DNA from 4 places in the Halomonas sp. PAMB 3264 genome. Region 3 is predicted to be linked to each of the others. Evidence: predicted binding sites of a transcription regulator. Region 3 holds the regulator's gene; each other region holds the start of a gene.

Region 1 (7,289 bases), 430 kb from region 3:
TTTTACCCCGAACGAGCTATTGCGATGAGTCATCGAGAGCACCTTGTATACAAATGAAAATGGTCTGAGCGTTGCAGCAACGCTGCCAGACCTAGGTAATCTCAATGAATTCAGAAGCTTGAAGTGCGCCACGAAGGATCCACCGTGTCACGGGCGCGCCCAAACGGTGCGCGAACCTTTTTTTACGCACCAAAGAAAAACATATTCGACTTTCGTCTACTCGGCTTGTATACTAAACACTGTTTCCTGTCCTCGCGCCATTTCCCCAATGGCGCTTTTTTTTACCCGCGATTTACGCACTGACGCGTTTTCTTCTCGTCCCACCAAAGGTGTTCTTCTTGATGAAACCATCGGCTCACGACGCTGACAGCCGCAGGCGTTCTACGCTAGGCGACCCCGTAGTACTTATCCTAAGTATCGGATTTATCGTCGCTTTCCTTGCCTTCTCGTTTTATGACCTGAACCTGGTCGCCGACACCATCAGCCAGGGCTTCGCCTGGAGCGCGCTCAAGTTCGGTACCTACTTCCAATTCATGATGTTGGTGACCTTCTTCATCGCCATCGGCCTTGCGCTGTCACCGGCGGGCAAGGCCAAAATTGGCAACCTGGATGCACCAGAATTGAGCACGTTCAAGTGGATCTCGATCATTCTGTGTACGCTTTTGGCCGGCGGGGGCGTATTCTTCGCCGCCGGTGAGCCGATTTACCACTTCGTGGTCGTGCCGCCGGCCTTCGACACCGACCCGGGCGTGCCCGCCGCGGTACCCGGGGCGCTGGCGCAATCCTTCACCCACTGGGGCTTCGTCGGCTGGGCGATTCTGGGCTCGCTCACCGCGATCGTGCTGGCCCACGCCCACTACGTGAAAGGCCAGCCGCTGCAGCCGCGCACCCTGCTCTATCCGGTGCTGGGCGAGCGCTTGCTGCGCGGCCCGCTGGGTGGGCTGATCGACGCCTGCTGCGTCATTGCGGTGGTCGCGGGCACCGTCGGGCCGGTCGGCTTTCTGGCAACCCAGGTGAGCTTTGGCTTGCACGACCTGTTCGGGTTGCCCAACAACTTCTATACCAAACTGGCCGTGCTGGTCGTACTGGGCGTGGTCTACATACTGTCGTCGGTGAGCGGCGTGCAGAAAGGCATGCAGCTTCTTAGCCGCTTCAACGTCATCCTGGCGCTCATCATCGGCGCGGTAATCTTCGTGTTCGGCCCGACGCTGTTTTTGTTCAACAGCTACTTCGCCGGCATGGGCACTTATCTTGGCGACTTCTTCAAGATGGTCACCATGACCGCGGAAACCGCCCCGGCGGAGTGGATGCAGTGGTGGATCGTCTTCTTCTACGCCTGGTTCATCGCCTTTGCGCCGCTGATGGCGATTTTCGTCGCGCGAATTTCCCGCGGGCGTACCATTCGCGAAATGATCCTCGCCGTGTCGGTCATCGCGCCCATTGCCACCACGGTGTGGTTCACGCTGCTCGGCGGCTCCGGCATCTTCTATCAAATGACCGGCGCGATCGATTTAAGCGATGCCCTGCAGGCCTTCCAGTTCGACATCGCCACGCTCACCGTGGCCAAAGCGCTGCCCGGCGGCACCTGGATGGCGCTGGCGATTTTGCTGCTGACCACGATCTTCGTCGCCACGACCGGCGACTCGATGAGCTACTCCATCGCCATGGTCGGCGCCGGTCACGACGAGCCCAGCCGCTTTCTGCGCGCCTTCTGGGGCGTGATCATGGCAATCATGGCCGCGGTGCTTCTGGCCATGCGCGAAGGCCAGATCGCCGCCCTCCAGCAGTTCATCGTCATCACCGCCGTGCCGGTCTCGTTGTTCCTGCTGCCTTCGCTCTGGAACGGCCCGCAAGCCGCGTTTGCGATGGCCCGCGAGCAGGGAATTATCGACTGACGCTCACTCGGCAAGACGTGCCCCCAACCGCTCGAGCGCGAACGCCAGTGAAGCGCGTTCGCGCTCGGCGTAAAGCGCAAGCTCGCTGGTCACGGGGGCGCCCAGCGCCTCTTCGAACGCCTCGCGGTTGGCGTTTGCCCGATACGTTCCCTGCTGCCCCTCCCCCAGGTTGGACTGAAAGATGCCCGCCGCGCTGACGGGGAGAAAATCCTCGTAGGTGATAGGCTGGGCCTCGATCAGCCCCTGCGCGATCAACGTCTGTACATCGGTTTTGCCCACCGCTCGAGCGCTGTTTCCCGCCTCGGTCAGATGGTAGTGGAAGTAGGCAAGCCCTTCACGGCGCATCGCTTCATCGCTATCCGGAAGCGCTGAAAATACTTCTTCCAGCACGCGCTGATGCGCTTCGTTGTCGAGACCGGCGGTCTGGCTGCGCGCCTGCCTCAATAGCTCGTCGTAACGTGCGCGTCCTTTTGGCGTCAGCGCCATGCCGCGCTGCTCGATCTCTCCAAAGCGCGCCGTATGGGTGCCCGCCGTATCGCCTTCGAAGCGAATACGCTCTTCCAGTGCCTTGAAACTGGTTTGGCGTAGCAGAATCGGGCTTTGCCGGCGCGGCGGCCCTTCGATCACAGCCTTGGGTGAAATGCCCTTGTCCGGCATGCGCCGCTGGGTCTCGTCAATATCCAGCGTGCGCGGGGTCAGGTGGTTGATGTGCGGACCGCGAAAGCAGACCACATCGGCGATCAGCCGGTGTTCGTCGCAAAGCGCCTGATAGGTCGCCAGATCCACCGTTGCGTCCTGATGCCAGCGAAAGGTCTCCAACGCCTGTTCGACGAACTGATCGGTTTGCGCGTCATCCAGCCCGCCCTGAGCCTCGAACAGGGCAATCAGCTCGCGCACTTTGGGAGTAAAGATATCGCGTTTGGCCAGGATATCAGCCGCGCGCTGGCGCAGGGACTCGCTTTCGATCAGCTCCAGACGCAGGAGCGAGGTGAACACGCGAAAGGGATTGCGCGAAAGTGCTTCATCCTCCACCGGACGAAAGGCCGTCGAATGAACCGGCACGCCCGCCTCTGACAGATCGTAATAGCCGACCGGCATCATGCCCATCACCGCGAACAGACGCGCAAGCGTGGCAAGCTCGTCGGCCGTGCCCACTCGAATGGCGCCGTGGCGCTCCACATCGAGCCGGTCGAGCTCGCCCTGGGCCTGCAACCGGCGGCGAAGCGTTGGCGAGTGTTCGAGCGTTTCGCGATTGACCTCGACGACCAGCTCGAGCAGCGTGCCGTACTGAGGCACCTCTGCCTGATACATGACCGACATGGCGCTCGAAAAACGCGTGCGAATCGTATCGGATGACACCATATTGGGAGTTTGCATGAACACCTCGACCTCGAGTGGCTAGTGCACAGCAGTATGCTAAAGCCCCTGCAACAACCGCAAGATCATCTGCCCCTGCTGATTGGCCTGAGCGAGGATCGCTATGCCTGCCTGCTGGAGAATCTGGGCGCGAACCAGGTGTGAGACCTCGCGGGCGTAGTCGGTGTCCTGAATGCGCGATTGGGCGGCGGAGAGATTGACGATCGAGTTGTCGAGACCTTCGATGACGCTTTCGAAGCGGTTTTGCACTGCACCGAAATAGCTTCGCTGGCGGTCGAGCTTGCCGAGGGCGGTATCGAGGACGCCGGTGGGGTTGTCGGTGGCGCTGTCTCTGAGCACACTGAAACCGGTGAGTCCCAGCGCGTCCACGCCCATCGCCTGCAAGCGCACACCGATGGTATCGCCGCTGTTGGCGCCCACCTGGATGTTGAGGGTCTTATCTTCCATTAACCCCACGCCGTTGAAATCACTCTGCCCGGCGAGCCGGTCGATCTCCTCGAGGCGCTGGTCGATTTCGTCCTGCAGCGAGCGCAGGTCGCTCGCGTTGTAGGTGCCGTTGCCCGCCTGCACGGAAAGCTCGCGAATACGCTGCAGGTTGTCGTTGATCTGATCGAGGGTGCCTTCGGCGGTCTGCACCATCGAAATGCCGTCCTGGGTGTTGCGCATGGCCTGGTCCATACCGCGAATCTGCGCGCCCATCCGGTTGGCGATCGCCTGCCCCGCCGCATCGTCTTTAGCGCTATTGATCCGCAGCCCCGACGAAAGCCGCTGCATGGAGGTTTGCATCGCCTGCTGGTTGATGCGCAGATGCTTTTGCGCCGTCAGCGACGAGACGTTGGTGACAAGGCTGAACATGGAGGTGATCCGGGCCCTCGCAATGGGAACCGCTTTTAGACGTTATCGGCCCAACCCGGGAAAACATGAGCAGTCCAAACGCAGCGGGGCCGCCCGAAGGCGGCCCCGCTGGTCGTACTGACGAGTCCTTGAACGACTCAGGTCTCGTCGGCGTCGTCCACGTCGTCGTGGTGCGGCGTCTTGTGGTCCGCCTCGCTGGTCTGCTGGCTGGGCGGCGTCGCCTCGGAGAGGGGCGTTTGCACCGCGCTCTTCTCCCTGGCGGTCGAGTCCAGAATCCGCAGGTTCGCGGGCGGCGCCTTGCCGTCGCGGTCCTCACCGAAGTAGAGCGTGGTGTGCGGGAACGGGATCTCGATGCCGGCTTCGTCGAAGCGCATCTTGACCAGCCGGTTGAAGGCCCGGCCCACGCCCCACTGATCGCCCGGCGTGGTCTTGATGACGACCCGGATGTTCACCGAGCTGTCGGCAAGTGCGGTCACGCCGGCCACGGTCATGTCCGCCAAGAGCTTGAAGCCGTGCTCTTCGCTGGCCTTGAGATCCTCGAAGGCGAGCTGGAGCTGCTCGATGGCGTAATCGATGCTCTCGCGGTAAGCGATGCCGTACTCGCCTACGTGGTTGCCGTACTCGCGCATGTAGTTCGAGACGGTATCCACGCTCGAGAAGGGCACGATGTGGTAGGTACCGGAGAGATCGCGAATCGCCACCGAGCGAATGCTCAAACGCTCCGCGGTGCCGGTGATACCGCCCACCGTGACCACGTCGCCGGTGTTCATGGCGTTTTCGATCTGGATGAACACGCCGGTGATCACGTCCTGCACCAGTTTCTGGGCGCCGAAACCGATCGCCAGACCCAGCACCCCGGCACCGGCGATTAGCGGGCCGATGTTGATGCCGATTTCCGAGAGCAAAATCATGCCGGTGATGGTCACCATGGCGATCGCCAGGGCGTTACGGAACAGGCTCAAAAGCGTTTTGGCCCGCGCCGAGGGCTCGCCGCCACCGGTTTCCGGGTTGAGCTTGTGCTCGATCAGACTCGCCAGCGCCAGCCAAATACCCAGCGAGACGATGAGAATTACCGCGATGCTGATCAACCGACCCACGATCAAAACGCCGCGCTCGGAGGCGTACCAGGCGGCCAGATTGAAGGCGCCCCAGGCATCCAGTACCACCATGATCACGGCCACCAGAATGATGACGCGAATCACGCGCAGCGCGTTGGGGATGTAACTATTGAGCCGGTGTTCGAGCATCGGAAGCTTGCGGCGCAAGTCATCGGAGAGCTCGATACGCCGACCGATGAACTGGGTCAAGAAGCTCGAAAGCAGAATACCGACGACCACCGCGACCAGCGTCTTGAGCGTGGCGAACAGCACGAAGGGCAGCGCGTCGCCCGGGCGCACCAGCACCAGCACGAACACGATCAGGAAATAGAGCAGCGCGAACAGATGCCAGGTACGGGCAAAGAGCTTCAGGGAGACGCGGCTCGCCGCCATCGTGCTCTGATGGCTCATGCCGTTCAGGTTGTCGCGCAGGCGCACGCGGTTTCTCAGCACCACGGCCACGGCGTAGATGAACGCCAGCACCATGATCAGCGTACCGACCGCTTGGCCCAGCGCCGGGGCGATATAGAAGTTGATCAGCGGAACCACGACCATCAGGCCGTAGCCGACCATGCCAACCAGCCGGGCAATCCAGCTGTTCCAATAGCCGGCCTCTTTCGCCGAGATGGGCAGCAGGCGCAGCCCTTCATAGCGCGACGAGAAGAGCATGCGAAACGCGGCCTTGATCAGCTCGATGACCAGGAAGGCGTTGAGGAACAGCGAGGCGCGCGTGGAGAGCTCGCCGGTTTCGCCCACGGCGAAGGTCGCGATCAAATTACCCGCCACGTAGGCCGCACCGATGATCAGCGCATCGATCAGCGCGGCGACGATCACGCAGCCGATCAGACGCAGAATCGAGATCGAGCGCTCGCCGTGCTGCGACCACCCGCTGAGCTTGGTGAACAGCGACTTCGCCAGCCGCCGAAACAGCATGAAAACGATGAAGGTGGACGCGATCACGATGCCCAGATTGATCGCCGCGGTGATGAAGGCCGCGCTGTCGAAGGTGCTGCCGCCCTGGCCACTAAAGATTCCGGTGACGACGCCCGCCGCCTGCTCGAGCTGGGAGCCGATATTGCCCACCACGCTGCTGGTGAGCTCGGCGAGCTGGCGTGGCAGCGACACCTCTTCCGGCGCCAGATTGCCCCCTTCGGCGGCGGCTTCCGGCGAGAGTTCGGCATCGAGCCCGCCCGGCAGCGAAGAGGCTTCACTGCGCAGACGTTCGATGAGCTCCTGACGCGCCTGATCGTTTTCGAGCAGGTCGGCCAGCGCCTCATAGGAGGGAGGCGAGTCGGCAGTTTCGTCGTCGGCGCTAAGCGTGGTTTGAGCCAGCGCCGGGCTCATCATGGCAAAAAGCGCAAGCAGCCAAACGCCCAGCCAGGGTAGTAAACGTGATGGCGTCACACCGGAGTCTCCCTTTGGGTGAAGTAGTGTATTCAATCTAACGGCTTAGCCGCGTTATGCAAATCATAGCGGGCAGGCGCGCCGCGTCCAGCACCGCGCCTTTTTATAGCGCCCCACACAGCGCGTGGCAGGGTAACATGGGCGGCCTTTGGCGAGTTATCCGCCGCGGGCATTAAAGGCAGTAAGGCGCCAGCCACTGCGCGGCAAATGCGAGCACCAACGCGTAGCGCGCGCCCTTGGCCAGCAGGATCAGCGCCACCGCACGCCACCACTCAAGGCGTAAAAGCCCGGCCACCACGGTGAGCGGGTCGCCGATGATCGGCACCCAGCTCAGCAGCAAACTGTAGGCGCCAAAGCGCTGATACCAGCGGCTGGCGCGGGCAAGCTGGGCGGAAGAGGCGGGAAACCAGCGCCGGTGCTGGAATCGGCGGGCGTAGCGGCCCAGGGCCACGTTGATCAGGCTGCCCAGGGTGTTGCCGAGCGTGGCCACCAGCCAAAGCGCCGCCCAGGGCTCGCCCTGGCACCACTGGCGGGCAAGCCACACCTCGGAGCCGCCGGGCAAGAGCGTGGCGCTCAAGAGCGCGACCCAGAAAAGGCTGAACACGGGCGTCAGACGCCAGCAGAGAGCATCCGGCTACGCCGAAATGTCAGGGCAGCCGGC
Region 2 (7,289 bases), 1.3 Mb from region 3:
CGCGACCTGGTTCTCTTCGCTGTTGCCCTGGGCGCCATCGCCCACGGCGTTGGCGCCGTAGTGCTCGTTGCCATCGCCCAGACTGTCGCTTTTGAAAAACGCAAGCGAGGTGTCCCAGGGCCCGGCGGAGTGATCCCACTTGATGCCGGCGTTCTGGTTATCGTTGAAGCCCGCCAGATAGCCCAGGTTGCCGTACCAGCCCAGGTAGCCGTAATCCATGTTGCCAAAGGGCGTCTGCACCAGGCCCAGCTTGAACGAGTCTTCCTCGGTGGGGTTGTAGCCGATCCAGCCGTGCTGCAAAAAATGGTAGTCGTCGTAGAAGCGGTAGGCCAGCGAGTAGTCGATAGCGCCGGTTTCACCCTGAACGGTCACGACGAACTTGCCGAAGTCGAGATCGCCCGAGGTATCCTTGCTCTGGCTATCCCAGTCGTTGACGCTGCCGCTGAGTTCGAGCAGCCCACCGATTTCGACCTGCTGCATCTCTTGAAGCGTTTGCTGGTTCTGCTGGGCGAGCTGGGCCTCTTCGCCGTTGGCCGAGGTGCCCGTGGCGGTGCCCTCACCATAAGCGTCCTTGCTGGCGTTGCTTTGACTGGAACCGCTTTGATTGGAACCGCTCTGGCCAGCGCCGCTCTGGCTGGAAGTGCCCTGATTCGATGCCATCGATTGGTCGTTGTTTGATGCGCCGTAGGACTGCTGGCGTTCGAGCTGCTCGATGCGCTGCTGCATCTGGTTGAGCTGGGCGCGCAGCTCGTCGATGGTTTGCGAGTCACTGGTTTGTGCCTGGGCGCTGGAGAGCATGGCCGCAGAGACGCTAAGCCCGAGTGCCAGTCGCTTGAACTGGCATACGCGTGGGTATGACATGATGATTTCCTTGCGAGTGTCGTTTTATATGCCGTTTTTTAATTATTGAAGGCTGGCTGGGTTACATACCGCCGATCACCGAAAGCGGTATGCGAGAAGGCGTGAGAGGCGCTGCCCGCTCAATACCCTAGTGACAACGCTTGGCTAAAGCAAATACGGCGCTTGCCAGCGCCACCTGCGCCGGCTGAATTAAACAGGGTCAACGCTTTGCACGTTGAAAGGCGTTGTCACGAGCTAAAGCCCGACGCCGCACGACCGATAAACAGAAGACACCCTTTTCCACACGAGCCCCCTTTATGCCTACTTCGCACCGTACCTTAATGGCGGCTTTCGCTTTATCCATACTACCCGCCCACGCCGTTGCCCATAGCGACCCGGCCGAAACCGCGGTGATGGCCTGGCTTGCCAGCATCGACAGCGGAGAGTTCGAGAAAGCCTGGGAGTCGGCGTCGCCGCTTCTACAGCGCCCGCTATCGCCGGATATGCTGGCGCGCACCGTTGAGCTTGCGCGAAAAGACATGGGGCCGGTGGAGTCGCGCCACCCGCTGCGCGTGGTCAGCGACACCTCCATGCCTGGTGCGCCGCGCGGGGATCTCAAGATCTTTACCTTTCAAACCAGCTTCGCCAACAAGCAGGTGACCGAGACCGTCACGCCGCACTTCGAGGATGGGGCCTGGCGGGTGAGCGGCTACTACGTGCAGTAGCCGATATTCTCGGGTTCGCCCTTGGCATACATGGTTAGTTCTTGACGCACACGAACAGCGCGTTGCCCGTTTCGCCGTTCCAGGGCGTGATCGCCTGGAAATCATGCTCGAACACCTCGACGGTAAAGTAGGGCGTTAGCAGCGCAATAAGCTCTTTGAAGCTCACGGCGACCATGGCGTGTTCGTCGACCCAGCGCTCGCTCTGTCCGGCGGTGGTTTTCTCGATACAGAGTTTTAGCGACTGACGCTCGCCTTTACCCGGGTAGTGCCAGCCCGAGCTGAACGTGAACGTCTCCTCTTCCCGGCGCGCGGTGTGTTTGACCGAAAGGGCGTTGTCGATCTTCTCCTTGTCCACGGCATTGAAGCAGATTACGCCGCCCGCCTCGAGCGCGCGCCAGGCGCTTTCGATGCACGCCTTTAGGCGCTCGACATCCGCGTTGTAGTGAATCGAGTAGAGAAAACAGGTGATCAGATCCTGCGGCTCACCGACGACGAAGTCGCCCATGTCCTGATGGCTGAAACGCGCCTCGGGGCAGCGCCTGGCGGCCTGCGCCAGCATGGGCGGGTTGAGGTCGAGTCCGATGCTATCAAAGCCTGCGTCGAGAAAGTGGCGCACGTGGGGGCCGGTGCCGCAGGCCAGATCCAGATGGCGACGCCCGCCGTTGCCGAAAAGCTGATTCAAGCGCTGTACGGCGCGGCTCTGCGCCGGGTAGTCGATCTCCTCGCACATGACGTCGTAGTAACGGGAGAGGTCGGTATACAGGGCGTTGGCAGACATGACAGGCAGCGCTCGAAAAGGGGGTGGCGCATGGTAAACGAGCGCTTTGGATTTGAGAAGGGCGGTGTCAAAAGGCCCTCAGAATGGGCAATCGCCGCTTACGTTCCCATATTTGGTGTGAAGCGCATGCTGACCGCGAGCCGGTTCCAGCCGTTCATGGCGATCACCTCTAAACACCAGCGGTGTTTTCTCCGCTGGTGCCAGGGTCAGCTATGCTTACAGTGGCTTTGAGCCGTGGTGGGGTTTGCCGCGGCGGCCATCAACCGACCCAAGGAGGTCATCATGGATGACGCCGTTTACTGGTACGCCGTGGCGACGGTGCTGCTGTTTGTGAAGATGTGGGCGACCGGGCTGTACCAGGGGTATCACCGTATTACCAAAATGACGTTCAAGACCCCGGAAGACGCGCGCATGGCGGGGAAGGAGCCGTCCAGGGAGGAACTTCCTCAGGTGCAGCAGGCGAGTAAGGCCTGGTCCAACGACCTGGAGAATATCCCCATCTTTTTGGCCTTGGGCGTAGCCTACGTGCTGGTCGGGGCGTCGCCCGGGCTTGCCATGTGGTTGTTCATGGTATTCACCGCGGCGCGCTACGCGCATACGCTCGCCTATCTTGCACGCCTTCAGCCCTGGCGCACCATCGCCTACGGCGTGGGGCTTGTGTGTATGATCGTTATGGCGATTCAAATTCTGTTGGCGCTGTAATCGCCATTGGCTGGTCGCGGCGCCACTCGCCGGGCGGGCGTGTCTCCACGCGCGCCCAGCAGCGGCGAAGTTGCCGTTCGTCGCCAAAGCCGGACTCTTCGGCGATGCGGTCGAGTGTCCAGGCGGTTTCAATCATTAGGGTTTTGGCTCGCTGTAGCCGCAAACCGCTGATGTAGTCGCTCATCTGCATGCCGGTCAGCTGTTTGAACTGACGCCGGAAATGTCGCTCGCTCATGGCGGCTTGGGACGCCAGCACCTCCGCCCGCCAGGCCTTCGCGGGGGCGGCGCATATAGCGTCCTGCACACGGTGAATACGCTCATCCACGTGATTACGGCCTTCGAGCCAGGCGCCGAGCTGGGGCTCCTGACCGCTGCGGCGCAAATAAAGAACCATCTCGCGCGCCACCGAAAGCCCCAGTGCGTGGCCGCCCATACGGGTCAACCAGTGCAGCATGGTATCGATGCCCGTGGAAATGCCCGCGCTGGTCAAGTAGCGCCCGTCTTCGATGAAGATACAATCGCCCTGCACGCGGGCCCCAGGCGCCTTCTCGCGCAGCTGATCCAAAAGGGTATGGTGGGTGGTGCAGCGGCGGCCGTCGAGCAGGCCGGCCTCGGCCAGCAACAGCGTACCGGAGCACACCGTCATCATGGTATCGACCTGGTTAACGTTGGCTCTCAGCCACTCGATACACGCCCGCTGAGCTAACGGGTCGACCGCGCTGCGATACTGACCGGGGATTAGTAGCAGGTCGTGGTGCGAAAGCGCGGTCGGCAGCGGCGCGATGCCGCCGAGGGTAAGAGGCCCTAGCCACTCGAGCGCCGTGCTCGGTCCCAGGTAGCTGATCTCGATTCTCAAGGAGAGGCGCTCAGCGCAGTGCAGTACCTGAAGCGGGCCGATCAGATCGAGCGGCACTTGGTCTGGCATCATCAGCACTGCCACCCGTAGTGGGGCATTCCCACGTGCGGGCGGCGAATTCAGGGGTCGAAAGCTAGTCACGCCGGGTTTGCCACTCATCGATCATGTTTTGAGTATCGATGATACGCGCAAAGCGGCCCTCCAGCACCAGCTCCGTGCGCGCCTTGATATCCTCGGCGGACCAGGTCACACCGTGGCGCGTCATGGGAAACGTGAGCGTGGCGTCGCTGACGAAGTCGACTTCGAAGCCCAGATCCGAGGCGACCCGCGCGGTGGTTTCGCAGCACTGCTCGGTACGAATACCGCTAATCGCCAAGCGATAGATGGCGCGCTCGCATAGCCATTGTTCGAGCCCGGTATCGCTAAACGCGTTATGTACGCGCTTGTGAAAGGTAATCGCCGTGGGGTCATCAAAGCCGTCGAGCGGTTGAATCATCCCCTGGTCGGGGTCGAACGGCCCTTGGCTTCCCGGCGCTTCATGGAAAATGCGCACCACTGGAATACCCTCAGCGTGGGCAGCATCGAGCAGGGCGCGCTGCTTCGGCTTCCAGGCATTGGCCAGGCTCTCGACCCAATACTCCTTGGCAGGAAAGGAGGCCTGAACGTCGATCAGAAGCAGGGCGGTCGCGGCGTTTGAAGCGTTGGTAGGTGCCATGGTGAACCTCTTGATTTGAGTGAGGTTCCAGCTTAACGAGGCGCTGTCACTACGACGAGACAACTCACGGCCACAAACCGGACGAAAACGGCCATTGCGCCTTTCGGCGCAGGATGCTCGATTTCGGGTTGGCGCTCCCATGTGCGATGGATAGGATGACGATTTCAACACGCCCAGCGAGAAGCCGCCATGCTGCTAGCCGCAACGCCCGAACCTCCGTACTACGCCGTGATCTTTACCTCGACGCTTACCGAGCACACCGAAGGTTACGAGGTAATGGCCGCGCGCATGGTCGCGCTCGCCGCCGAGCAGCCGGGATTTTTAGGCGTGGAGTCCGCACGCGAGGAGGTAGGCGTGACGGTCTCCTACTGGGCGGATATCGAGTCGATCAAGGCGTGGAAAAGTCACGCCGAGCACCAGGAGGCGCAGCGGTTAGGCCATCAGCGGTGGTATCGCCATTTTCGCACCCGCATTGCCAGGGTCGAGCGCGACTACGGAGTCTAGGACGACATAATCAGTCCCGCTAGAAACTGCAGCAACAGAGTCAACAGCAACACCGACAGGCCGACCACAACGCTGGTCAATAGGGCGTGGCGCTTCCAAAGCACCAATACCCGATGGCCGAAGCGGCTAACCAGCCAGGCCAGCCCATAGTAGCGAAGCCCGCGAGCGATCAGGGCCGCCAGCACGAACAGCAGCACCGGATAGTTCGAAAGCCCGGCGGTGATCATGGCGACCTGAAACGGAATCGGCAGGATACCGATGGCCAGAATGGCGGCGAAGCCGTACTGATTGAAAAACGTCTGGAAGGTCTGAAAGCTCTGCTCGATTCCCATGAAGGCGATGAACCAGGTGCCGATCGACTGAAAGAGCAAAAGCCCCACGCCGTAGCCGACCAGCGAGGCCAACAGGCATCCGGCGGTGGTGACCGCGGCCAGTCGCCAGATGCGCTCACGGTTGGCGGCCATCAGCGGAATCAAAATGAGTTCGAGCGGAATGGGCAGAATGATCGTTTCAAGAAACGACAGCGTACCCAAAAGCCAGAGCATGTTTTTGGAGCCGTTAAGGCGCGCAAGCCACGCTTTGGTACGCTTCGATGCCATGGCCATGTGCGTTTCTACATCCCCGGGTTGATGCGGCGATAGATACTCGCGAGCACACTGTAGGCGCCAAAGGCGAACAGCCCGATGGCCACGAAAGCCAGCAGCCACTGACCGAAGGCCTGGGTGCGAAGTGCGCTAAACACCTCTTCGGTACCGCCGGCTTCACTGGGGTTGATATGATACGCCGCCATGATGAAAAAACCGCCGACAATCAAAAATACGATGCCTCTTATGACCAAACCGAAGCGGCATACCGGGTACGCCCAGCGTTTGGTGGATTCAGGCATGTCGAAGTGTTTGTCGAACTTGGCTTTTGCGCCCTTGAGGCAGTGGGCCACCCCGGCGCCAATCACACAAAGCCCTACCAGCCCCACCAGGTAGCGGCCAAACGGCTGCTCGAAAAGCCAGCCCACTGCGCCCTGGGAGCCGCCGGACCCGCTTGAGGAAGATCCGCCAAAACGAAAGATCAGGCTGGCGGCATAGAACGCCAGCAGCGTATGGGTGACCGCGCTGATCAAAAGTCCTGCACGAATGGCGAGCCCCTTGGGGTCGGTGCCGTGATTGTCGGCGTCCTTGATCGCCTGAATACAGCGCCACATGGCGTAGCCCACAAGCCCCAACGCGATTAGCCCTAGCAGCACCTGGCCGAACGGCGCGCTCAGGAGACGCTCGAGTGCGCCGCGGCTGCCTTCGGTTTGCCCGCCCTGGCCGAAAGCGGCCAGCGCCGCCAACCCCCCGACGAGCAAATAGACGATACCGCGTGAGGCGTAGCCCATACGGGCGTAGAGCTGAATGGCGTCTTTATGATCGGGCGTGTTATGAGCCACGACGTCCTCCTGACTAAAATGGCGACGCTTCATAGTCCTGTATGAAGCCGGTGCCCCGAGCTGGGCGCTTGAAAACCTACCCTGTAGGGTAGGTGATCGAGCGCCAAAGGACTAACGCTTTCGGCATGGGCGCTTTTGTCACCCGGTCACGACTCATTTTCGAAAGGTACGGTAATGAACGCATCGACTCCTCTTTTCTGGCGTGACCCGCGTTTGCCTCAGGTAGAGCTTCGCTGCATCAGCGATGCTCGCCAAGTCGCCTACGCACTCCATAGCCATACTCACTGGTCGCTCGGCGCGGTCACACAAGGGAGAAGCTCGTTCTACTATCGAGGCGATACGCACCCCATTCGCGCGGGGGATTTGGTGCTGATGAATCCTGGTTGGGTGCACGCCTGCAACCCCATCGAGCATGAGCCCTGGGCGTATATGATGCTGTACGTGGAGGTCGCTTGGGTGAGCGAGCTACGCTATCGCGCGGGGCTCTCAAGCGGCCCGGAGTGGCAGGATATTGCCACGGCGGTACTGTCAAAGCCCGCGCTCTACCGCCGTTACCGGCGTATGGCGACGTGTTTGAGAAGCGACAAGGCGAGCCTCGATGAAAAACGCGCGGCGCTTACCGAGACACTTTTGCCGGTGCTGACACATTTGGCGATGACCCCTGCGCGCTCACCCGTGCACGTGCCGGCGGCGCTGGAGCGCCTGGCCGCGTATCTTGACGATCACGCGCAAGAGGCGCTCAC
Region 3 (7,289 bases):
GCTGCCGCCGTTTGCGCTGGATCTGCTGTTCACCTTCAATATCGCGCTGTCCATCATGGTGCTGTTGGTGAGCATGTTCGCCGAAAAGCCGCTCGATTTCGCCGCGTTTCCCGCGGTGCTGTTGTTCACCACGCTGCTCCGGCTATCGCTCAACGTCGCCTCGACCCGCGTGGTGCTGATGGAGGGCCACCAGGGCGGCGCCTCGGCGGGCAAGGTGATCGAGGCTTTCGGCACGTTTCTGGTCGGCGGCAACTTCGCCGTGGGCCTGGTGGTGTTTCTGATCCTGGTGATCATCAACTTCATGGTCATCACCAAGGGCGCCGGGCGCATCGCCGAGGTCGGCGCGCGCTTCACTCTGGACGCCATGCCCGGCAAGCAGATGGCGATCGACGCCGATTTGAATGCGGGCCTGATCGGCGAGGAGGACGCCAAGAAGCGCCGCGCCGAGGTCGCTCAGGAGGCCGACTTCTACGGCTCCATGGACGGTGCCAGCAAGTTCGTGCGCGGTGACGCCATGGCGGGGCTGGTCATCATGGTGGTCAACATCATCGGCGGGCTGGTCATCGGCATGATGCAGCACGGCATGAGCTTCGCCGACGCCGGGCGCACCTATACGCTTTTGACCATCGGCGACGGTCTGGTCGCGCAGATCCCCGCGCTGGTGATCTCCACCGCCGCTGGCGTGACGGTATCGCGCGTCAACACCGAGCAGGACGTGGGCCAGCAGATGCTCAGCCAGCTCTTCGTCAATCCGCAGGTGATGATTCTCGCCGCCGCGGTGATGGGACTTCTGGGCATGGTGCCCGGCATGCCCAACCTGGTGTTCTTGATCTTCACCGCGCTGCTCGGCGGTCTCGCCTGGTATCTGAAGCGCCACCAGGAGAAGGTGCTGGTAAGCGAGGACATGGCCCAGGCGCCGGTGCCAATGCAGGAAACGCCGGAGGCGAGCTGGGAGGACGTGCAGCTGGTCGACACGCTGGGGCTCGAGGTTGGCCACCGCTTGATCCCGCTGGTCGACTCGCGCCAGAAGGGCGAGCTTTTGGCGCGAATCAAGAGCGTGCGCAAGAAGTTTGCCCAGGAGGTCGGCTTTCTGCCGCCGGTGGTGCACATTCGCGACAACCTCGAACTCTCCTCGAGTGCCTACGTGCTCTCGCTCAAGGGCGCCGAGATCGGCCGCGCCGAGGCGCAGCCGGGCAAGTGGCTGGCGATCAACCCGGGCCAGGTCTCCGGCGAGCTGTCGGGTACGCCCACCGAGGACCCCGCCTTCGGCCTGCCGGCGGTGTGGATCGATGCCAGCCAGCGCGAGCACGCCCAGGTATTTGGCTACACGGTGGTCGATGCCAGCACCGTGATCGCCACGCACTTGAACCACCTCTTGCACCGCCACTCGCCGGAAATGCTCGGCCGCCAGGAAGTGCAGAAGCTGCTCGACAAGCTCGGCGACGAGCAGAAATCCCTGGTCGAAGAGGTCGTGCCCAAGGCGATTTCGCTCACCACGCTCCAGCGCATCCTGCAGAACCTACTCGAAGAGGACGTTTCGATTCGCGACATGCGCACGATTCTGGATACCCTGGCCGACGTCGCCGGCCAGCAGAAGGACGTGGGCGAGCTGACCGCTCAGGTGCGCATCAGTTTGGGGCGCTCGATTACCCAGCAGTGGTTCGCAGGCCAGGAGGCGCTTCACGTGATCGGCCTGGACGCCCAGCTCGAGCAGGTGTTGATCCAGGCCATGAACGGCAACGGCGCCATGGAGCCGGGGCTGGCCGATACGCTGATGAACCAGACCCAGCAGGCGCTGGAGCGCCAGGAAGCCAGCGGCGAGCCGCCGGTGCTGGTGGTTCAGCACTCGCTGCGCCCCATCGTCGCGCGCTTTTTGCGCCGCCGGCTGCGCCACCTGGTGGTGATGTCCCAGGCCGAAATTCCCGACGACCGCACGCTCAGAATCACCACGCTGGTGGGCGGGTCGCGATGAGACGTTGCGGGCGCGCTTTGAATAACGAAGGGGGAGAGCCATGAGCGTAAGACGCTTTATCGGTGCCAACAGCCGCGATGTCATGCGCCAGGTGCGCGCGGCGCTGGGCGACGAGGCGCTGATCGTCGCCAACCGGCGCACGGACACCGGTGTCGAAATCCTGGCCATGGCCGAGGACGCCGCGCTGGATCATACCGCGCCGCCGGCGCCTCAACCGGACATCGAGCCTTCAAGGGAGCGTTTAGCCGACGTCGATCGCCCCTACGCGCACGTTGCCGCGGCGCTCGAGGCGCCCTCCACCGCGCCGGCAAGCGCGAGCCAGCCTTTCGAGGCGGTCAGCGAGCGTCTCTTGCAGGAGATGCAGGACATGCGCGCGCTGCTCGCCCGCACTCACGTGGCGAGTGCGCCGGCGCCGTCGACGGCGCAAACGCTCAACACGCTGCTCGCCCGCGTGGGGTTTGGCAACGAGCTTTGCGAGGAGATCAGCGCGGCACTGCCCGAATCGCTCGGCGCACTGTCGCCCCAGGACGAGCGGGTTCTCGCGTGGCTGCACCGCCAGCTCGTCGCGCGGCTCGAGGTACTCGACAGGGAAGAGGCGTTTTTCGACCAGACCGGCATCGTGGCGCTGGTCGGCCCGACCGGCGTGGGCAAGACCACCACCACCGCCAAGCTCGCCGCGCGCTTCGTCATGCGCCACGGCACGCGCCCGGTGGCACTGGTGACCACCGACAGCTTTCGTATCGGCGCCCACGAACAGCTGCGGATCTACGCCCGCCTGCTCGACACGCCGATGTACGCCCTCGATCACGAACAGCCGATCGACGACCTGCTCGGACGCCTTGGCGGCAAGCAGTGGGTGATCATCGACACCGTCGGCATGAGCCAGCGCGATCAGCGAGTCATCACCCAGATCGACCAGCTGCAGGGCGGCGGCTCGAAGGTGCGCCTGGTGCTGGTGCTCAACGCCGCCAGCCAGCCGGAAACCCTGGAAGAGGTGGTGCTGCGCTACCGCCAGGCGGCGCGGGCGGCCGGGGCGGAGCTCGACGACTGCATCATTACCAAGCAGGACGAGGCGGGCCGGCTGGCGCCGCTTCTGGATATCGTCATGCGCTTTGGCCTGCGCGTGCTTTTCTGCTCCAACGGCCAGCGCGTACCGGAGGACATGCAGCTGGCCGAGCCGACGGCGCTGGTGGACCAGGCGCTCACCCACGCCATGACCGACGTGCGCGAGCGCGAACCCGCCCGCCCGGCCTGGTCGAGCGAGGCGCTGGCGCCGCGTTGGTCGCGGGAAGTGCTGGGCCAGGGGCGGCGCCTTGGCCTGCTGATGGCGAGCCTTCGCGAGCGCGTTGCCGGCTTCTCTCTGCTGGAGGCGAGCTGGGATATCGCCGCGCTGCCCGGCGTGCTCCACGACCAGCGTTTGGCAGCGCTTGCAGATCGCTATCATGAGCAGCGCGCGCTGGGGGTGGTGTGGTCGCCCCGGCGCGCCGAGCGCGGCATGGAGTGGTCGATGCCGGATCTGAATCTCGATGCCGACGGACGCCTCTGTGCGCTGACGCTTTTACAGCACCGCCAGAGCGCCGGCTGGCAGGCGCGCATCGACGCGCAGCGCCAGGCCGCCGTGCACCTGCTGCCCACCCTGGTCGAGGGCGAAACGCTTAACGCGCTGGAAGCCGAGCGCTTGACCTGGGTCAGCCGGGTCAGCGGAAGCCAGCGGGTATACTGGCAGGGCGAACGCTACGCCATGGCCGCGCTGTTTGACGAGGCGACCCTGGGCCACCAGGTGCCCGTGCGCTTTCGCGGTCAGTCGCTTTCGCTCTACAGCGCCCACGCCGAGGTCACCGACGTCGCGGGCCAGCGGCTGCTCGCCTGGCGCGGCGAACTGCGCGACCCGGAAACATCGCGGCGGGTCGCCAAGCGCTATTGGCTCACGCCGGCGCGGCTGGGGAGCGAGGCGCTGTCGCTTTTGATCACCCAGCTGCAAAGTGAAGGCACGGTAGCGCTGACCAAACGCGTTTGGCGCGCACTTAAGGAGTCGGACGGCGGCGAGGTCAGCGCTGAGCTACGGCTCTTGATGGCCAGCGGCGTAGCGTGCGTGGCCACCCACCTGGACAGCGCCGAGGACGAAGAGGCCCAGGCGTTGCAGCAGGATTTACTGCGCCTTTTGGGTAGCCCGCGCAAGCGCCGCGATAGCGCGCTGGCGGACGCGATCATGCACTTTCTAATGACCCGCGACGCGATCCGTCAGTTTGGCAGCGTCAGCCGCGAGACCTTTGCATGAGCGGCCAGGACCAGGCCGCGGGGCTGCGCCAGTGGGCGAACCTGCGCACCGGCCAGTCGGCCGGCGCGCAAGGCGACGACGATGTGCGGCAGGCTCAGGCGTTGGAGGCGAGCGAAGCCGATGCACGCGCTGTCGATGCGCCCGTCGCGGACGCGCATGTCGCCAACGCGCACGTCGCAGACGCGCATGTCGCCAAAATACCGCTCGCCGTGGTCGGGCTTGGGTCGAAGCAGCGCGAGCCGGTGATCGCGCGCCTCGACGAGTGGTCGCGGCTTGGCCGGCGCTGGGCGGCAACGCCAGAGAGCTGGGAGGTCGTGCCGGTGGACGCCGATGCGCCGCTCCAGGCGCTCTGCGCGCGCTACTCGCGCTGGGCGCTGTGGGTGCGAAGCGACGCCGAGGCGTTCGCCGCCATGTACCGCACGCTGCGCCTGGTCAGCGAACACCAGGGGCCCAAACGGCTGTTGGCGCTGCATGAGCCGGGCCTGCCCCGCGCCGGGCTGCTCGAGAATCTGCGCGCGGCGGCGGCGGCGTACCTGGGGATCGAACTGCTGCTTTTGGCCAGGTAGGCCATACTGAGTGAGCCACTATGGTTAGGTTATGCTAATGAGAAACGTCATTCTCGCAGCGCTGAGTGGGGTGGTGGCCAGCGGGCTTTCGCTGTCGGCCCTGGCGGGCGGGGGCAGCTGGAGTGTCGATACGACCGGGCTGATGGTCGCGATGAGCGACCGGGCAAGTGCCAGCCAGGCGCTCGCGCCGCCGCCCAGTGCCGAGATTCATCAGGGGCGCATCGAGCGCGTCAACTGGCGCTTCGAAGCGCCGCCGGGGGCCGATATCCATGCCTGGCTTTGCCACCCGGAGCGCTGCGTCGCCCTCGACGGCCAGCGCGGCAGTGCCACCGGCCTTGCCGGGCTCAATGCCGGCGCGCCGCTCGAGTTTCGTTTCGCGTTGGGGCGTGGCCAGCCGCCGGTGAGGGTGAGAGGGCTTCAAGTGATTGTGAACTATCAGTGACCAGCGATTAGCCAGGGGCACGCCGATGTATACAGCAAAGGGAAGAATCCAACACAGCGATATGGTCAACCAGCACATGCCGCTGGTGCGTCGCCAGGCGCTGGCGTTGCAAGTTCGTTTGCCGGCCAGCATCGAGCTCGACGATCTGATCCAGGCCGGCATGGTAGGGCTTTTAGAGGCGCTGGGGCGTTTTGATGCCGCCCAGGGGGCGAGCTTCGCCACCTTTGCTAGCCAGCGAATTCGCGGGGCGATGGTCGACGAGCTGCGCACCCGGGACTGGCTGCCGCGCAGCGTACGCCGCTCGGCCCGGGCCATGGACGAGTCCGTGCGCCGGCTGGAGCAAAGCCTGGGGCGCGCCCCGGAAGAGAGCGAGATCGCCCGCGACCTGGACATCCCGCTCGATGAGTATCAGCAGCTGCTGGCGGACACCAACAGCGGCCACCTGCTGCCCTTCGAGGAGCTTCTGGAAGAGGGCAGCGAGCCGCTTCAGGAGTCGCTGAACGCGCCTTTCGAGGAGCTGCTGGACGGCCAGCAGCGCGACACTCTGATTGCCGCGATCGAAGCGCTGCCGGAGCGCGAAAAGCTGTTGATGGCGCTCTACTACCAGGAAGAGCTCAACCTCAAGGAGGTGGGCGCGGTACTGGGCGTCACCGAGTCGCGCGTATCGCAGCTGCACAGCCAGGCCATCAGCCGTTTACGGGCGCGTCTGCACGAGCCGGACTGAGCCGTTTTCACCGTTAATCCCTACCGGCGAGGAGCCGTCGATGAACCCCTCTACCCTGATTGGAATAGGCGCCAGCATCCTGTTGCTGGTGAGCGTACTGTTCTTTACCGCGGAGTCCGCGGCAAGCTTTATCAACCTGCCCGGGCTTGCCATCGTCATCACCGGCACGCTGGCGGCGACCTTCATCAGCTATCCGCTCAAGGAGGTGGTGCGCGTGGTCCGCCTGGTGGGGCTGGTATTTCGCCGCGAGAATACCTTCGTGCGCGACGACATCGACGAGCTGGTCTCCATGGCCAGGCTCTGGTTCAAGGGCGACGTGCGCGCGGTAGAGCGCGAGCTCGAACACACCCGCAACCCGTTCTTGCGCACCGGCATCCAGCTCGTCATCGCCAACACCAAGGAAGACGAGATCTTTGACATGCTGCGCTGGCGCATCGCCAGGCTCAAGGCGCGCGAGCACGCCGAGGCGCAGATCTTTCGCACCATGGCGACCTATGCCCCGGCGTTTGGCATGATCGGCACCCTGGTCGGGCTGGTCAACATGCTCGAAGTCATGGACGCGGGGGATCTCGAGGTGATCGGGCCGCGCATGGCGGTGGCGCTTCTCACCACCTTCTACGGCATCCTACTGGCGAATCTGGTGTTCAAACCGGTGGCGGTGAAGCTCGAGCGGCGCACCGAGGAGCGCCTGATCACCATGAACATGGTGCTCGAAGGCATTTCGCTGATCACCAAGCGCCGGCTGCCGTCGTTCATCGAAGAGACGCTGAACTCGTTCGTGGCCAACTACCACGATGAGATCAACGACCCCCATGTGAAGCCGCGCCCAGGCAGCGGCGTCGCGGCGAAAGGCTAGCGCCATGCTCAATTGTGACGCCCGCCACGCGCTGGAATCGCCCTTCACCGGCGGCGACGGCGAGGAGGGGTGGCTGACCAGCTACCTCGACGTGTTGACGCTTCTGATCACGCTGTTCGTGCTGCTGCTGGCACTGACGCCGGCGGGTAGCGGCGGCGAGGCATCAAACGAAGGCCAAGGCCTTCAGCCGCTCTCCTCGGGAATCTTGCCGCGCGACAGCGGTCTATCGCCGGCCATGGCCGCGCTCGACATTCAGGGCGTAAGCGTCAGCCAGGGGCGCGAAGGCGTGACCCTGCGCATCGACGACAGCTTGCTGTTCGCCAGCGGCGCCGCCGAGTTGACCCCCCAGGGCGAAGGCGTGCTCGAGCGATTGAGCGAGGTGATCGACACCTTCGAGGGCGAGGTGTCGGTGGAAGGCCATACCGATAACGTGCCGATTTCGACCGCGGCG
Region 4 (7,289 bases), 380 kb from region 3:
GTTCACTTCGCTCGTGGTACTACTGCTTGAGCGATTAACCCAGCAGAGACAGTACAGACTGCGGGGTCTGGTTAGCCTGGGCCAGCATGGACGTACCCGCCTGCTGAAGGATGTTGGCGCGTGTCATGTTCGACACTTCTTTCGCGTAGTCGGCATCTTCGATGCGTGAGCGCGCTTCGGAAAGGTTAGTAGTCGTGGTCGCCAGGTTATCGATCACAGAGTCGAAGCGGTTCAGCGTGGCACCCAGAGTCGCACGCTGCGTGTCGAGCGACTTGACGGCGGTATCGACATTGTCGATCAGCGTCTGGAAGTTGTCGTGAGTCGCGCCGGCACCGGAGAGAGCCGCCGCAGACCCGCTAACACCCAGCGCACTGCTAGTTGCGTCGAAAGTATTGACGGTAATAGTGTCGTTGCCGCTGGTGTTAGAACCGACCTGGATATTGAGCGCCGTGCTCGCGCCGCTTGACAACAGGTTAGTGCCGTTGAAGTTGTTGCTGCCCGCTACGCGGTCGATCTCAGCGATACGCTCGTTGATCTCGGTGGTGATCGCCGCGCGGTCATCGGCGGTGTTAGTGTCGTTAGCACCCTGTACCGCCAGTTCACGAATACGCTGCAGGTTGTCGTTGATCTGGTCCAGGCCGCCTTCCATGGTTTGAACGAGCGAGATACCGTCGCTGGCGTTACGGCTCGCCTGATCCATACCCTTGATCTGGGCGGTCATCTTGTTGGCGATCGCCTGACCTGCTGCGTCGTCGGAGGCGCTGTTGATACGCAGGCCGGAAGAAAGACGCTCCTGCGCCTGAGCCAGCATGCCCTGGGACTTGCTCAGGTTGTTCTGGCCGATCATGGAAGTGATGTTGGTATTGATGACGGACATGGGGTAATCCTCTGTGTTTAGTGGCCCAAGAGAGGCCTATAAATCGGCGCTTGCATCGCCGTTGTTATAATTAACGGCGAAGCGGGGCGATCCTTTAGCTCATTTACCCACTTTTTTATGAAAATTTGGCCTTGAAACTATAACGGGGCCTTACGGCCCCGCTGATAAAATAAATTGTCGTTACGAACGAGAGCGTATTAGCACCGTTTCGTTTGATAGCAAGGTTTACTACTTCTGCATATTGCTCAGCATATCGAACTGCTGGCCCAGGTAGCTGCTCATGGAGTTCATCTGCGCAATCATGCCATCGAGCTGGGCAAACTGCTTACGATAGCGCTCCACGTTGCGCTCGATGCTGGCTTCCATGCGCTCCTTGCGCTTATCGAGACTCTCGATTCGCTGTTCTGCACTGGTGACCGAGCTTTTAATGAGGCCATCTTCTGAGGTAATGGTCGTCAATGTTGTGCTGAGGCGCCCTGCAAAGCCTGCTTCCTTGCTGTCACCAGCGAAGAAGGCAGATAGGCCTTCAGGGTCGTTGGCAACAGCGGCATCGAGCTTTTCTTCGTCGACCTTCAAGCGCCCGCGCTCATCAATTGAGATTCCGATTTCAGACAGCCGTGTGATATCGCCGCCCGCCAAGCTGTCGCTCACGTCACGACTCAAGCGGTTTTCGATAGTGCGTACGGTACGGTCACCTATCAGCTCGCCCGAAATCTCGCCTTCGCCGTTGAACTTGGTCATGCGCTCTACGGTCGATTTCATTTCGTTGTAGTTACTGACGAAGTTATTGATCGCCTCCTTCAAGGAGTCGTTGTCTCGCTCGATCACCAGGGTGGCGGGGGATTCCGACACGGCGGTGAGATCGAGCGTTACACCCTCAATAGCGCCTTCGACGCGGTTGGTCTTGCTGGTGATCGCGATGCCGTTGACGTTGAGCGCGGCGTCCTGGCCTAACCGCACCGTCGTGCTATCCATGGCAAGCCCATCGAGACCAGAAAACCCTGTGAGCGAGGCGTCCTTGCCGGTTTCCTTTGAGCTGAGCGCCAAACGGTATCCGGTGCCATCGTTGACAAGCGAGGCGGTAACACCCGACTCCTTATTTGCATTGATCTGATCGCGTACCTGGGCTAGCGTGCTGCCTGCCTTGATATCGACGTCAAGGCTCGTCTGCGTAGTGCCCGCGCCGAAATTGAGCTTCAATTTCGTATCAGTAGCAGTGAGCTCCTGATCCAGCGCCACACTATTGGACGCCGCGCTGCCGGCACGAGCCAGCTGAGACACGCTAATTTCAAAGCGCCCAGGGTTGGCCTTCTCACCCGCCGTGGCCAGAACGCCACTGCCGGTTACCGTGCTTTTTTGCTGTTTGAAGGTCGAGGCATCGTTTAGCGCCTTTACCGAGGTATTGACCCGGTCCATCGCCGACTCAAGACGCCCATAGGCCGAAATTTTGGTCTTTTGAGCACTTTGCTGCTGTAAAACGGGGGTAAGCTTCTGGCGCTCAGCGGCTTTGAGCTGATCCACCAGACCGTTCAAGTCCAACCCGGAACCTACACCAAGCGCGGAGATTGATGCCATGGGTTAAATCCTCGAGTAATAAGTAGCAAAGAGTATGGGTTGATTACCTTGTTTATCGGCGGGGTGATAACGAACTTTAGGTACCTTCAAAAGATACCTCTAAAAAAAGCCCAGCGTTGTAGCTGGGCATTTCCTGTCCGTGAGAGCTGGGCCTAGCTCTGGTTGGTTTGGGCCAGCATTCCCAACTGCTGTTCGAGATAGGCACCCGTCTGATTCATTTGCGCCACCATGCTATCCATTGCTTGAAACTGAACACGATAACGCTCGACGGTTTGCCCGATGCGCTCTTCGGTTCGGCTATAGCGCTCCTGTAGCGACTCGACGCGGCTTTCTGCATTTTCTTTGGCCGTATCAAGGCGGCCGCCATCGCCTACCAGGCGCTCAAGAGACGTATTGATTTGTCCGGCCATGCCGCCTCCTTCGCTGCTCCCTGCGAAAAATTGGGCCAGCCTGTCCGGCTGGGTGGCAATGACGTTATCCAGCTTTTCGTCATCGACCTTTAGCGTACCGTCGGTTTGCAATGAAATGCCGACGTCGGACAGTACGTTGAAGCCGTCACCGCCGGTCATACCGCTAATAGCCTGACGGAGCTCGCGCTCGACGGCTCGTGTGGTCGCATCAGCGTTCAAGCCTCCCGACTGGCCCGTTTCCACATCGAAGTTGGTCAAGGTATTCAAGGTGCTCTTGAGCGTGTTGAAGCTTTCCACAAAGGTATTCACGTTCTCACGCAGTGCTTCATTATCCTGCTCGACCTTGATGGTACTCGAAGTACCGGCCTCCGTGAGCGTCAAGGTCATTCCTTGAATGGCGCCCTCGACCTGGTTGGAGGCACTGACGATATCGATACCGTTGACGTTGAATGCCGCGTTCTGTCCCTTTTGCACGACCTGAGTGTCCGAGGTGGTGCCATCACCGGATAGAATGGTCGAGAAATTGGTACTTTCGATACTGGCATCAGCGCCGGTCTCGCTCGACATGACCGAGAGCCGATACCCTTGCCCGTCGTTGATGATAGAGGCAGTCACCTGACCGCCGCCTTGATCGTTGATGGCGTCTCGAATGTCTTCAAGCGAACTGCCATCGGCGATCGTGATCTCGGGCATACTGCCTTCAGTCAGTGCGAAGCTGAGCGTCTGCTCACCGCTGACAACACTTTCGTCAGCGCTATCCAAACGCTCTGTCACGAGGCTACCAGCAGTTGCCAGTTGATCGACCTCTACGTCGTACCGGCCCGCCTGTGCTTCGCTGGACGCAATGGCGATAACACCGTCGCCCTCGACATTGGTGGTGAGGCTTTCAAACGACGACGTATCGTTCAACGCCTGGGTGGCATCCTGGAACGTGGAAACCGCGCTTTTGAGCGCTCCATAGGCAGAGACGGTCGTGTTGGCAGATTGAACCTGCTCGGCAATGGGCTGAAGTTTGGCGCGCTCGGCGGTTTGAAGCTGATCCAATAGCCCGTTTAAATCGAGCCCCGAGCCAATGCCCAGTGAAGATATGGAAGCCATCGATTGCTGCCCCTTTAAATGTGATCGCCTGCTCTTTAGGCGAGCTGAAATTTGCCTGTGTCAATGCATTGATTATCGGCAAATCGCGCAGTGTCTTTAGCCTTTATCACACTTTTAACTTAGTAAACGGTTATTTTCTGTAATCTTTACGACTTTTTCGGTTAAAAGAGCCACCCAAGAGGAAATAACCGCAGGGCGCAATACGTACCGAGCCCAAGCGTTGAACACGCCAAAAACTTAGACCTTGGTCTAAATAGGTCAGCTCCATTACACTAGGGAAACGTTGTTCGTTAATCGATGGAGCATTCAATGCCCTGCGAAGGTGACACCCCCGCCGCCTCTGCCGCCGTAGACGCGTCTCGGCTGCGTCAGTGCCTGTTCACACTGGCAGAGCTTTTGTACGTGAACGGTCATGTGTTGGAAACCGTGACGCTGCCCGGCTGCGGGTTGGCAAAGCGCGAGATCGCGGCGCTCGATGAGCAGGATGCGGGCTGGGCGGCGTGTCGTGAAATGCTTGAATCAAACGCGGCGGGAATGACCAATCAGGAAGGGCGTTTCGTGCTGACCTCCCTTGGCCGGGACATCATGTTCGACCTGTTCGGCCAGGGCGCGGCGGACTGCGCCTAGCGCAAAAGGCTCCGCTCGAACGTAAAAACGCCCGCATTTGCGGGCGTTTGTGTTTGGCACGGCGCCTTGATTAGCGCAGGCCAAGCATCGAAAGAATGAACAGCACGACGACGACCAGACCCACGATATAGATGATGTTACGCATTGCGGCGCTCCTTGCTTTTTTGCGTTTTAGGAAAATCAAAGGGTTGCTTACCCATCGAGGCAACATCCTCAGACTAGCAGGCTTTGGGGCGGTTTGCGTAATTTACGTGCGCCTGGCGCGCGCACGCTCTACGCTTTTTGAAAGCCTCGTTGGCATTACAAAAAGGAAAACCCATGCGCGTGCGAATGTTCTCTCAAGCGGTGATGCTCGTGCTGGGGTTAGCGCTCTTGAGCGAAGGGGCGCTTGCCCAAACGCCCTCCGACGCGGCCTTCAAGGCGCTCGATGAGCAGGCCGGCGCGCTCGACCGGCTGCATACGGTCGTGGTGGCGGTGGACGGGCATCGGGTACACGAATTTCATCAGGGTGGGCCGGGGACGAGCACGCCGGTCAACGTGAAGTCGCTCTCCAAGACGGTGCTGGCGGCCATTACCGGTGCGGCGATTGAAGCCGGCGTAATCGACTCGCTCGACCAGCGGTTGGTCGAACTACTGGGTGAGCGCGTCCCAATGGGGCTGGACCCGCGCGTGAGCGACATCACTCTCGAGAACCTGCTTTCCATGCAGGCGGGGCTCGAGCGTACCTCCGGCGAGAACTACAGCGGCTGGGTCGCGAGCCCCAACTGGGTGGAAAACGCCCTTTCTCGCCCCTTCGTGGACGAGCCCGGCGGGCGCATGCTCTACTCCACCGGCTCGAGCCACCTGGTCTCCGCCGCACTTACTTACGGCAGCGGTGAATCCACCTACCAGCTTGCCCAGCGCCTGTTGGCTGAGCCTCTTCACATCACCCTTCCCCGCTGGCTGCAGGACCCGCAAGGCGTTTTTTTTGGCGGCAACGACATGCAGCTTTCGCCGCGGGCGCTGGTCGAGATCGGTGAGCTGTATCGACTGGACGGCGTGGTCGATGGCGAGCGACTACTGCCGGAAGGTTATGTGGAGGCGTCCTGGACGCCGCGGGGCCGGTCGCCCTGGACGGGGGATGGCTATGGGCTTGGCTGGTTCGTGACCACTTTCGGCGACACGCCGGTCTACTACGGGCGCGGCTACGGCGGCCAGGCACTGTTCGTGATCCCGGAGCGCGCGATGACGGTGGCGATCACCTCCAACCCCAACCCGCCGTCCCCCGGTGGGCAGTTTCAGCAGCAGCTGAATCGGCTGGTAGCCCGCTTGTTACAAGCGCCACGCTAATGCTCGCTGGGTCACGCGGCGCGTTGCTCTTTCATTCACTCTTTTTTGTGCGACTGGCTCATCAGGTAGAGCGTAGCGGCCAGCGCCAGCACTGAAAGCGCTAGATAAATGGCCTCGAGCGGCGTCGTGAAGCGAATATCCACCACGGCGCGAAAGAACTCGATGATGACGGCCAGGATCACCACCCGGGTGATCTTGTCCTTGAGTTGATCGAGCGAGGCAACGTTGAAGGGGTGACGGGGATAGCGCGCTTCAGCCTGATCGATGCGTGACACGAAAAGTCGATAGATCCCCAGGCTAAAAATCAGCAGCACGATGGCGATCAGGTAGATGTCCACCGCAATGATGATGTCAGGCACCAGCGTATCATGAATGTTCTGGCTGCTATCCAGCAGATAGTAGCGGACCACATCGAGTACAACGCTGACGATATCCAGCGTGCCAACAACGAACAACGCAATGGATCCCAGCAGGCTCGGCACGACCGCCAGTAACACCAGAAAGCGTGATCGCCATAGCACGGTTTCGATACGCCGCTCCCAGCTGGACTGCTCGTCTGGCGTTTTAGGCGGTGGTGGTTGTGACTCTGACATGCATTCTCCTTGAGTGATCGATCAAACGCCTGCACGGTGCAGGATCACGTCACGCTATAGAAAATAAACGAGAATCGCGGTAAACGTGGCGCCGGTGATTAGAAACCCCAGAGCCAGCACCAGCCCGTCCCTGGCGACCAGCCCCAGTCCATAAAGCGTCAGCGCCAGGCCCGCGCCATTGGCGGAAAAGGGGACAAACTCCATGGGCGGCATGGCCAGCGCGATCAGCGCGCAGGCCAGCGCCGTTGCGCGCATGCCCAGATAGCCGCTCATCCACGCCAAACGCACGCCCATCAGCCCGTCGACCCAGCGCCCGGGCTTGCGCATCCATCTGAGCGCCTTGTCGAACCCCTTGCGCGACACCGAGCGGTTCAAAAGCCAGCGCGGAAGCCAAAAAAAGCGGCGCCCGAACAGCAGCTGGCTCGAGGTCAGCAGTACCAGTGCGGCCATCAGGGTGGGCACCCCGGGGATATCGCCGACGACCGGTGCCAACACGATCAGCCCCGCCACCAGCAGCATCGGCCCGAAAGAGCGCCGCCCCACGGCGTCGACAATGTCCTCGACGCTGACGCGAGTCTTCTCGTTTTCCATTTGATCCAGCGCATCCAAAAGCTCGGTCAGGCTGGACGCATCGTTGTCATCACGCATGGGGTGGGCGCTGCTCCTGGACGTCGAGCTTGGCGCGAATGAAATCGCGGTGGCTGACATGCAGAAGATCCGCCAGGCGGCGAATGCGGTGCTCCTCGAGCGGGTCGACGCTGCCGTCCGCCCAGGCCAGCT

Evidence for each region. Region 3 encodes FliA, which starts transcription of late flagellar genes. Its sites were predicted from a motif close to CTAAAGTTNNNNNNNNNNCNGCCGATA; they were not measured.
Region 1: the regulator FliA is predicted to act here: its motif matches at 4,171-4,197, upstream of RN347_RS01190 (flagellin).
Region 2: the regulator FliA is predicted to act here: its motif matches at 1,096-1,122, upstream of RN347_RS10040 (DUF4019 domain-containing protein).
Region 4: the regulator FliA is predicted to act here: its motif matches at 2,506-2,532, upstream of fliD (flagellar filament capping protein FliD).

What each region holds. Positions count from the first base shown of each region.
Region 1 covers NZ_CP134866.1:258,501-265,789, reverse strand. Annotated here, with positions in the region: gene RN347_RS01205 (ABC transporter substrate-binding protein) at 1-33, opposite strand, end outside; gene RN347_RS01200 (BCCT family transporter) at 342-1,895, shown strand; gene RN347_RS01195 (VOC family protein) at 1,899-3,272, opposite strand; gene RN347_RS01190 (flagellin) at 3,312-4,127, opposite strand; gene ybiO (mechanosensitive channel protein) at 4,265-6,628, opposite strand; gene RN347_RS01180 (YqaA family protein) at 6,801-7,232, opposite strand; gene RN347_RS01175 (IclR family transcriptional regulator C-terminal domain-containing protein) at 7,276-7,289, opposite strand, start outside.
Region 2 covers NZ_CP134866.1:2,221,231-2,228,519, reverse strand. Annotated here, with positions in the region: gene RN347_RS10045 (hypothetical protein) at 1-861, opposite strand, end outside; gene RN347_RS10040 (DUF4019 domain-containing protein) at 1,158-1,565, shown strand; gene RN347_RS10035 (class I SAM-dependent methyltransferase) at 1,600-2,343, opposite strand; gene RN347_RS10030 (MAPEG family protein) at 2,626-3,045, shown strand; gene RN347_RS10025 (helix-turn-helix domain-containing protein) at 3,014-3,973, opposite strand; gene RN347_RS10020 (isochorismatase family protein) at 4,035-4,616, opposite strand; gene RN347_RS10015 (antibiotic biosynthesis monooxygenase) at 4,806-5,120, shown strand; gene RN347_RS10010 (VTT domain-containing protein) at 5,117-5,719, opposite strand; gene RN347_RS10005 (DUF1206 domain-containing protein) at 5,734-6,546, opposite strand; gene RN347_RS10000 (AraC family transcriptional regulator) at 6,721-7,289, shown strand, end outside.
Region 3 covers NZ_CP134866.1:3,565,717-3,573,005, reverse strand. Annotated here, with positions in the region: gene flhA (flagellar biosynthesis protein FlhA) at 1-1,972, shown strand, start outside; gene flhF (flagellar biosynthesis protein FlhF) at 2,013-4,250, shown strand; gene RN347_RS16305 (hypothetical protein) at 4,334-4,816, shown strand; gene RN347_RS16300 (flagellar protein FlhE) at 4,854-5,258, shown strand; gene RN347_RS16295 (RNA polymerase sigma factor FliA) at 5,284-5,982, shown strand; gene RN347_RS16290 (MotA/TolQ/ExbB proton channel family protein) at 6,023-6,838, shown strand; gene RN347_RS16285 (OmpA family protein) at 6,843-7,289, shown strand, end outside.
Region 4 covers NZ_CP134866.1:3,184,570-3,191,858, forward strand. Annotated here, with positions in the region: gene RN347_RS14405 (flagellin) at 35-877, opposite strand; gene fliD (flagellar filament capping protein FliD) at 1,106-2,452, opposite strand; gene fliD (flagellar filament capping protein FliD) at 2,605-3,960, opposite strand; gene RN347_RS14420 (hypothetical protein) at 4,270-4,587, shown strand; gene RN347_RS14425 (serine hydrolase) at 4,906-5,916, shown strand; gene RN347_RS14430 (YqhA family protein) at 5,952-6,509, opposite strand; gene RN347_RS14435 (exopolysaccharide biosynthesis protein) at 6,564-7,157, opposite strand; gene RN347_RS14440 (TerB family tellurite resistance protein) at 7,150-7,289, opposite strand, start outside.